Regions from separate parts of the Ensifer sp. 22521 genome, predicted to be linked through region 2. Evidence: riboswitches for the same ligand, from Rfam matches in the RefSeq annotation. Region 2 holds a riboswitch; each other region holds the start of a gene.

Region 1 (2,195 bases), on a different contig from region 2:
TTGTGCATCGGCACGTGGCCGGGGCCTTCGATCATCACCTGACAATCCTTGGCCCAGGCGATCTTCGTAAGTTCGCCGAGCGTTTCCAGTTCGGCGAATTGCGCGGCGTCGTTGGCGTCGGCGATCGAGCCAGGGCGCAGGCCGTCGCCGAGCGAGAAGGAGACGTCATAGGCGCGGCAGATGTCGCAGATCTCCTCGAAATGCTCGTAGAGGAAGCTTTCCTTGTGGTGATGCAGACACCACTTGGCCATGATCGAGCCGCCGCGGGAGACGATGCCGGTGACGCGATCGACGGTGAGCGGGATGTAGTGCAGGCGTACGCCAGCATGGATGGTGAAATAGTCGACGCCCTGTTCGGCCTGCTCGATCAGCGTGTCGCGATAGACTTCCCAGGTGAGGTCCTCGGCAATGCCGTTGACCTTTTCCAGCGCCTGGTAGAGCGGCACGGTCCCGATCGGAACCGGCGAATTGCGGATGATCCATTCGCGGATGTTGTGGATGTTGCGGCCGGTCGAAAGGTCCATAACCGTATCGGCGCCCCAGCGGGTCGCCCAGACCATTTTTTCGACCTCTTCGGCCATCGACGAGGTGACGGCGGAGTTGCCGATATTGGCGTTGATCTTCACCAGGAAGTTCCGCCCGATGATCATCGGTTCGGATTCCGGATGGTTAATGTTGGCGGGCAGGATGGCCCGGCCGCTGGCGATTTCCTGGCGGACGAATTCGGGCGTCACATGATCGGGAACGTGTGCGCCGAAGCTTTCGCCGTCACGAACCTTCGCGCGTGCCGCATCGCGACCGAGGTTTTCACGGATCGCCACGAACTCCATCTCCGGCGTGATGATGCCGGCGCGGGCGTAGGCAAGCTGCGTTACCGCCTTGCCAGCAGTCGCCTTGAGCGGCGCGTGCTGGAACGGGAAGGTCGGCGTCAGCCGATCGCCGCTCGCAAAGCCATTGTCCTCCGGCCGCACGATCCGTCCCTCGTAGGTTTCCACGTCGCCGCGTCCGACGATCCAGTTGCGGCGAAGCCGCGGCAGGCCCGCCTCGATGCTGATCTCGGCGTCATCGGCGGTATAGGCGCCGGAGGAATCGTAGACGGTAACCGGCGGCTCGCCGGAGGTCGGGTGCAGCGCGATCTCGCGCATCGGCACGCGGATATCCGGGTGGAGGATGCCCGGCTTATGGATCTTGCGCGAGGCCGGAAGCGGGCCTTGGGTGACCGAGAGGGGGGTAGGCTTTGTGGCAATATTCATGACGAGGCTCCAAGTTTGCGATTGGAGACCCAGTTCTGATGCCGGAAGGATGAAAGACGCTCCGCCAGATGCTGGACGCACGGAATCCTGGCTTCGATATCTGCACCGTCCCTACGCCAGTATGAACTGGATCAGGTTCAACGGGTCACTGCGCCACAGCCGGCAAGCCGGCCATCCAGCAGAATCTCAGCCCCTTGCGGGACCCCCCTGGTGAATGCCTAAGAGATAGCCATCGAACGGCACAGGTCGTCAAGCGCGAATTCGTCGGTCGGCGAAGATGCAATTTTAGAGTGTATTTGGCCGCTGACGAGAGCTAGCTGCCGGATTTTTCCGGAATGCCGCGCTCCGCATAGTCGGCTCGGTTGATGCCGTGACGCTGGAGCTTGTCGTAGAAGGTCTTGCGCGGAATGCCGAGCGCTTCGATCGTCGCCTTGACGTCGCCGCGCTGGGCGCGAAGCGCCTCCTTCAGGATTTCCGCTTCGTAGCGTTCGAGCCGTTCCGGCAGGGCGAAACCAGACTGTTCAACGACTGCAATGGGCTGCCCCAGCGGGCCTTCGACCCCAAGTGCGACCCGTTCGGCAAAATGCGAGAGTTCGCGCACATTGCCGGGCCAGGCATGGGTCATCAGGTGTTGCTGCACTGCCGGCGAGATGTGAGGCACGTCGCGCTTGAAGCGCTCCGCCGCCCGCGTCAGGAAGTGCGAAAAGAGCAGCGGGATATCATCGCGGCGCTCGCGCAGCGGCGGGATCGACAGCGTCACGACATTCAACCGGAAGTAAAGATCCTCGCGAAAGTCGCCGCGCTGGGCCGGGTCGCCGAGGTCGATCTTGGCGGCGGCGATGACGCGGATATCGACGGGACGCACCTGATTGGTGCCGAGTGGCGTGATCTCGCGGGCTTCGAGAACGCGCAGCATCTTGACCTGGGTCGCCGGCGGCATCG
Region 2 (2,195 bases):
ATCGTGATCCAGGAAGCGCTGCACCATGGCCGGCCGATTATTTGCTCCGACATCGGCGGCATGGCCGAAAAAGTCCGCGACCGGCTGGACGGCTATCATTTCCGGACCGGCAGCGCACAAGACCTTGCCGATCGCCTTATAGACGTGCTGAGCACGCCAAGGTCATGGGACAACCTCAGGGCAACGCTCAGGCGCCCGATAAGCCATGTCGACTGCGGCCGCGAACATGTCGCGCTCTACCGGAAACTGCTCAAGGAGGAGCAGCCGGTGCACCCCAGCGCCGCTGTGGCCTGAACCGAAAAGCGCTCTGTCCTCGTCTCTCACATCGCATTTACAAGCGACCGAATTCCCGACTCGACGGACATTCCATTGCTTATCGGGCAATGGGATGTCCTGGTTTTTTAAAGGTCAACTTGAACGGTGGAACCGGCGCCAAGCGCCGGAATGGAATTAATCGCCGTTCGGTGCCCACCATCGATGGAAGTGATGAACCGGTCCCCGCCCCTGCCCGATTTTGAGCGCTGCTCCGGCAACAAGCGCGTCATGCAGATAGGTCTTGGCGGCTACAACCGCTTCCTCGAGCGTGAGGCGACGGGCGAGACCAGCCGCGATCGCGGCAGATAGCGTGCAGCCAGTACCATGATCGTTCCTCGTCTCGACCCGCGGGCGCGACAAGCGCAAGGGGGTATCCCCGTTGAAGAGGATATCAACAGCTTCATCTCCCTTGGCATGCCCGCCTTTCATTAGCACGGCGCGCGCACCAAGCTTCAGGAGCATCTCCGCTTGGCGGGCCATTTCCGTCTCGTTCTCGGCAATCGCGCGGCCCGTCAACAGCGCCGCTTCGGGCAGGTTGGGCGTCACGATGAGGCCAAGCGGCAGCAACTCCTCCTTGAGCGTCGCGATCGCATCCGGACGCAACAATACGTCACCTGAAGTAGCGACCATGACCGGATCGATGACAGCCAAATGCCCGTATCGCTTCTGACCGGACGCGATCGCCGCAATTGTCTCCTGACGGGACACCATGCCGATCTTCACCGCGCCAACGGCGAGATCCGAAAACACCGCATCGATCTGAGCTGTGACAACAGCCGGAGAGATATCCTCGACGGCCGTGACCCCGCGGGTGTTTTGCGCGGTGATGGCCGTGATCACGCTGGCACCATAGACGCCGAGCGCCGAAAACGTCTTCAGATCCGCCTGGATGCCGGCACCACCACCGGAATCCGAGCCCGCAATAGTGACGGCGATAGTGGTCATGCCTGGCTCCGCTGAAATGTAGAACCGGGTCCAATGATGGCGAAAGCGCGCTCAAGCCACCGGCTCAAACACGCGCAAACTGAGGCAGGTCTTCCGGGCAACCTGGAAGATAGATTGAGCCGATGGGTCGGTCGCCTCGCTCCCTGCAGTTCTTCGTCGCTACATTCTGAACAGCGTATTGGCACCAACGATCTCCCGAAACCAAAATCACGGAGATCCAGATGAACGGCGGAGACGCGGGGGTGCCAGAGAGGCCCTTGCCGTTCCTACGCCGGTATGATCCGGATCAGGTTCAAGGGTCTGGCTCACCGCCATCTCAGCACCGTCAGGTGCGCCCCTCGGCAGGCATGAATGCTATGGGAGCGTGACAGGGGATGTCAATTGCTTGAGTTTAGCAGGCCCGTATATGCGTCGGCTCGATGCGGAAGACGGAGGACCTGAAAGGAAACAACCAGCAAAAAGGCCCCTTTTGCCTCGAGAGCATAAGGAGCCTTCCGTCTGAGCGTTCGACTTCACAGACCTTGGCAGACTATCCACCTGAAGGCCGTTAAGGCAAGGGGATTTCGAACGCGAGCCTATGCAATCCCGGAGTGATTTGGTCGGCAGCACTGCGTTTCACTCAGTGGCGACGCGCCTTCCAAGCAGAACGATAGATGTAAGGCGCCTCATCGCATCAATGTCACCGCAATGCTTTTGAGACTTGCACTTTCTCGGGCCAAGGCCGCTTCGGCTGCGCGCAGTTCGCGTGTGACAGACAGAATATCGCGGTGCGCCATTGCGAGTACAACCTGCAACACTTCAGTGTCTGGCCAGCAGAATGAGGTGCCATCCGTCGGGGCCGCGATCGCCGGCTAGCCGATACCTCGCCGTTCGGCCCCTCGCGCCTGTCCAGCGCATGATCGTCTTTATCGCATGGCCTCTCCCACCCAATTCGT
Region 3 (2,195 bases), on a different contig from region 2:
GGGCGTCTTCGGTCGAATCGAAATCGCCGACCCAGACATCCGGCACGACGCCGAGCAAGCGGGCATGGCGCATGCCGCCGTCAGCGGCAACGAAGCGGCTGCCGCTGAGCTGCTCTGTCAGCCGGCTGGTCACCGAGAGGGCGCCGCCAAGCAATATGGTGAAGGTCGATCGAGCCATGGCAATGCCCATAGCGCAAAGGATCGCGGAAGGAAAACGAAGAAAACCGCAAACCGCTGCGATCGCAGCAATTTGCCGAAGCCGTCAGTGTCCTTCCGGCACCGGTTCCGGGAATAGCATGCCGGCATAGATCCCGGGTGTTGAATCGGGAATTTCGATCGCGCCGGCCACGCGCTCGTAGAACTTCGCCGGGCCGACGCCACCGATGACCGCATAGCCGTAGCCCGCCTCGCGCATCGCCGTCAGGCTTGCAAGCAGCAGCGCCTCGCCGATGCCCTGCCCACGCATACCTTCATCGACGCCGGTTGGGCCGAAGAAGCCGAGCGCTGTCACGTCGTGGCAGGCAAAGCCGACGATCTTTTCGTCGTGCACCGCGACGTGCATGCGTGTCGGGGTCGAGGAGAAGGCAGCTTCCGCTTCGCCTGCCCAGCCGGCGCCAAACGTCTTTTCGATCCAGGAGACCACCAGACGGCGTTCCGGCGCCATGGCGCGACGGATGCTGATGCCTGAACCAAGCCGCGACTGGGGCTCTGCCGGAAGGGCATAAAGGCGAACTAGCATATCTGGCATGGGATTTCCTCCTTGCGGCCAAGCGTGATGGTGTCATAGCGCAGTTGCCGGTTGGCGAAAACGCCCGACAGAAAATGGGCTCGCCCCATGCGTCGCCCATTCCAAACACCGCTTGCCATGAAGCCGCCGCAGCGGTAAATCTCTTGCCGCTCTAACGGGGTGCCTCCCGACCGCATGGCGGCCGGAGGCTGAGAGGCGTCAAAACGCCAACCCGCGGAACCTGATCCGGCTCATACCGGCGGAGGGATTAGACGCGATCGCACCGATACGCCCTTTTCCCGTGCAACAACGAACTTTGGGAGAGGTGCTTCGCATGTCCAATTCATCACAGCTCAAAATACTTAGCCGGCTAGCGCTGGCCGCAAGCGCAAGCCTTGTTTTCACCGGTTATGCCGCCGCTGCCGACAAGACGCTGACCGTCTACACCTATGAAAGCTTCATCACCGAATGGGGGCCGGGCGCCAAGGTGGCGGAAGCCTTCGAAAAGACCTGCGAATGCAAGGTCAACTATGTCGGTGTTGCCGATGGCGTCGAACTCTTGACGCGCCTAAAGCTCGAGGGTGCTGCCTCGAAGGCCGACATCGTGCTCGGTCTCGACACCAACCTCGTGGCGGAAGCAAAGGCAACGGGCTTCTTCGCACCGCATGGCATCGAAGCGAAGGACCTGAAGGTGCCCGGCAACTTCTCCGACGACACCTTCCTGCCCTATGACTACGGCCATTTCGCCGTCGTCTACGACACCGAGACCCTGAAGACACCGCCGAAGAGCCTCAAGGAACTGGTCGAAGGCGACGCGTCGCAGAAGATCGTCATCGAGGACCCGCGCACCTCGACGCCGGGCCTCGGATTGCTGCTTTGGGTCAAGGCGGTCTATGGCGACGAGGCGGGTGCTGCCTGGGCGAAGCTCAAGGACCGTGTTCTGACCGTCACCCCCGGCTGGTCGGAAGCCTATGGCCTCTTCACCAAGGGCGAAGCGCCGATGGTGCTCTCCTACACCACCTCGCCCGCCTACCACATGGTCGCTGAGAACACCGAGCGCTACCAGGCGGCCACCTTCTCGGAAGGTCACTACATCCAGATCGAAGTCGCCGGCATGACCAAGAGTGCCAAGGAGCCGGAACTGGCAAAGCAGTTCCTCGCGTTCATGACCGGTCCGGAATTCCAGTCGATCATTCCGACAACCAACTGGATGATGCCGGTCGCAGCAACCAAGGAGCCGCTGCCGGACGCCTTCAACAAGCTGGTCAACCCGGAGAAGACCTTCCTGCTGCCATCGGAAGAGGTCGCGAAGAACCGCAAGGCCTGGATCGACGAGTGGCTTGCTGCCATGAGCAAGAACTGAGGCCGGATTGTTCGCACTTCGCGAAAACCGCATGACTGTTGTCGCCGGGGCGATTTGCCTCGGCGCCTTCCTGCTCTTCGTCGGCCTGGCGATCGCCGCCTTGCT
Region 4 (2,195 bases), on a different contig from region 2:
GGATCGGAATCAGCATGTTGATCGGCACGCTTTCGGGGGGCACCGGCAGATTGGCGAGCGTCACCAACATCGAGATCCGATCGTCAGCCGTCTCGCCCATGCCGAGAATGCCGCCGGCGCAGACCTTGATGCCGGCCTCGCGGACGTTTGCCAACGTTTCCAGCCGGTCGGCAAAGCTGCGGGTGGTGATGATCTCGCCGTAGAAGCGCTCCGACGTATCGACATTGTGGTTGTAGTAATCGAGCCCGGCATCTGCGAGCCGCCCGGATTGTTCCGGCGTCAGCATGCCAAGCGTCATGCAGGTCTCTATGCCGAGCGACCGGACGCCGCGGACCATGGCGACGATCGCCTCCATGTCGCGCTCCTTCGGGCTGCGCCAGGCGGCGCCCATGCAATAGCGCGTCGCGCCGCCATCCCTCGCTTTCCGTGCCTCTGCAAGAACCCGTTCGACTTCCATCAGTTTCGACGCTTTCAGCCCCGTCGGGTAGTGCGCCGACTGGCTGCAATAGCCGCAGTCTTCGGCACAGCCGCCGGTCTTGATCGAGAGCAGGCGGCTCATCTGGATGGCATTGGGGTCGAACTGGGCGCGGTGAACGGACTGCGCACGATACAGAAGGTCGTTGAACGGCAAATTATAGATTTTTTGCGCGTCGGCCAGATTCCAACCGGTTTTGGCGGGTTTGGTGGCTCCCGAGGTCGGCTCGGTCGATCTGTTTGTATCCAGCATGTTCGTTCACTTCCCTGTTTGCGGCAAAGCAAAATAGATAGAATCCATTATTATCTATAATTTTCACGGGCACCGCATCAAGCAACCACCCAAAAGGAGAGCGCACTCTGCTACTTCAATCATAGCGTGCTTTCATATGATTCAACGGATGCGGCGAGAAGGGCAAATGCCGCAACTCTCCGCCTTGGCGGCATCAGCTGATGGCAATGAGAGCAGCCGCCAAATGCCCAGATTTGCGGACCTTGCGCCTCGCACCATCCGCAGATCTCCCGACCGATGCCCGCTACGGACACCGCCGAGCCGCAAGAACACATGCCTCTTCAATTTTTATAGATAATTTTCAACCGAAGAACCGCACGCGAGGTACACGCCGGCAGCCCTTGACAAAATCCGCTCCAGCCGCTCAGTTTGAAGCATTCACCAGGGGTGTCCCGACAAGGGGCTGAGATTCTGCTAGGCGACTTCCGCGGCGCAGTGACCCGTTGAACCTGATCCAGTTCATACTGGCGTAGGGACGGTGCAGACATCGCTGCCGCATTCGCGTTCGCGCGAGCAGATCTCGGCAAGGCGTCCTTCCCTCTCTTCCGGTCCGAACTGGGTCTCCAACAATGGAGCCTCGGCAATGCGTATCTTCATCGCGATTCTGCTTCCTTCAGACCGACGTTCGGCTCGCCGTAGCTGGGCGCATTGACCGTGCGCGTCCTGATCAAAGGCACCGGCGTCGTCGGGCTGACCTTGGCACATGAGCTGATCGGCCGTGGCGTCGAGGTGGCCGTTGCCGAGCGGCAGCCGGACTTCGGCGGGGCGGCGTCGTGGTTTGCCGGCGGCATGCTGGCGCCCTGGTGCGAACGCGAGAGCGCCGAGGAAACGGTGCTGACGCGCGGCATCGGCGCCATCGACTGGTGGGACCGTGCGCTTCCGGGCGAAGTGTCACGCAACGGCACCCTCGTCGTCGCTCCGCCGCGAGACGTCGGCGAACTCAAACGCTTCGCTTCGCGCACGTCCGACTTCGAATGGCTCGACGGAGAAGCGATCGCGAGACTGGAGCCGGCGCTTGCCGGTCGCTTCCGAGAGGCGTTGTTCTTCCCCGGCGAGGCGCATCTCGACCCGCGCCGGGCGCTTGTCTTGCTGCGGCAAAAGCTCGTCGAGAACGGCGTCGCCTTCATCGGCGAGGCGGATAGTAGCAGCGACAGCGATCTGATCGCCGACTGTAGCGGCGCTTCGCGGATCGGCGCCATCGCCGGCCTGCGCGGCGTGCGCGGCGAGATGCTCTATCTGCAGACCGGCGAAGTGGAATTGTCGCGGCCAGTCCGTCTCATCCACCCGCGCATCCCGCTCTACATCGTACCGCGCGGCAATGGTCTGTTCATGTGCGGCGCGACCATGATCGAAACCGACGACGGCGGTCCGATTGCCGCCCGTTCGCTGATGGAATTGCTGAACGCTGCCTATGCGCTTCACCCCGCCT

Evidence for each region. Region 2 has a riboswitch for thiamine pyrophosphate ahead of thiD (bifunctional hydroxymethylpyrimidine kinase/phosphomethylpyrimidine kinase). Riboswitches for the same ligand answer to the same signal wherever they lie in the genome.
Region 1: it holds a riboswitch for thiamine pyrophosphate, as region 2 does, so the genes downstream of both, thiC (phosphomethylpyrimidine synthase ThiC) here and thiD (bifunctional hydroxymethylpyrimidine kinase/phosphomethylpyrimidine kinase) in region 2, are expected to answer to the same signal.
Region 3: it holds a riboswitch for thiamine pyrophosphate, as region 2 does, so the genes downstream of both, thiB (thiamine ABC transporter substrate binding subunit) here and thiD (bifunctional hydroxymethylpyrimidine kinase/phosphomethylpyrimidine kinase) in region 2, are expected to answer to the same signal.
Region 4: it holds a riboswitch for thiamine pyrophosphate, as region 2 does, so the genes downstream of both, thiO (glycine oxidase ThiO) here and thiD (bifunctional hydroxymethylpyrimidine kinase/phosphomethylpyrimidine kinase) in region 2, are expected to answer to the same signal.

Annotation. Positions count from the first base shown of each region.
Region 1 covers NZ_JBQENM010000003.1:49,541-51,735, reverse strand. Annotated here, with positions in the region: gene thiC (phosphomethylpyrimidine synthase ThiC) at 1-1,253, opposite strand, end outside; TPP riboswitch at 1,344-1,472, opposite strand; gene ACTJKE_RS04355 (sigma-54-dependent transcriptional regulator) at 1,567-2,195, opposite strand, start outside.
Region 2 covers NZ_JBQENM010000014.1:17,437-19,631, reverse strand. Annotated here, with positions in the region: gene ACTJKE_RS21715 (glycosyltransferase family 4 protein) at 1-294, shown strand, start outside; gene thiD (bifunctional hydroxymethylpyrimidine kinase/phosphomethylpyrimidine kinase) at 451-1,260, opposite strand; TPP riboswitch at 1,507-1,609, opposite strand.
Region 3 covers NZ_JBQENM010000002.1:196,329-198,523, reverse strand. Annotated here, with positions in the region: gene ACTJKE_RS03010 (thiamine diphosphokinase) at 1-178, opposite strand, end outside; gene ACTJKE_RS03005 (GNAT family N-acetyltransferase) at 263-748, opposite strand; TPP riboswitch at 894-1,012, shown strand; gene thiB (thiamine ABC transporter substrate binding subunit) at 1,062-2,090, shown strand; gene thiP (thiamine/thiamine pyrophosphate ABC transporter permease ThiP) at 2,098-2,195, shown strand, end outside.
Region 4 covers NZ_JBQENM010000003.1:197,157-199,351, forward strand. Annotated here, with positions in the region: gene bioB (biotin synthase BioB) at 1-727, opposite strand, end outside; TPP riboswitch at 1,140-1,260, shown strand; gene thiO (glycine oxidase ThiO) at 1,421-2,195, shown strand, end outside.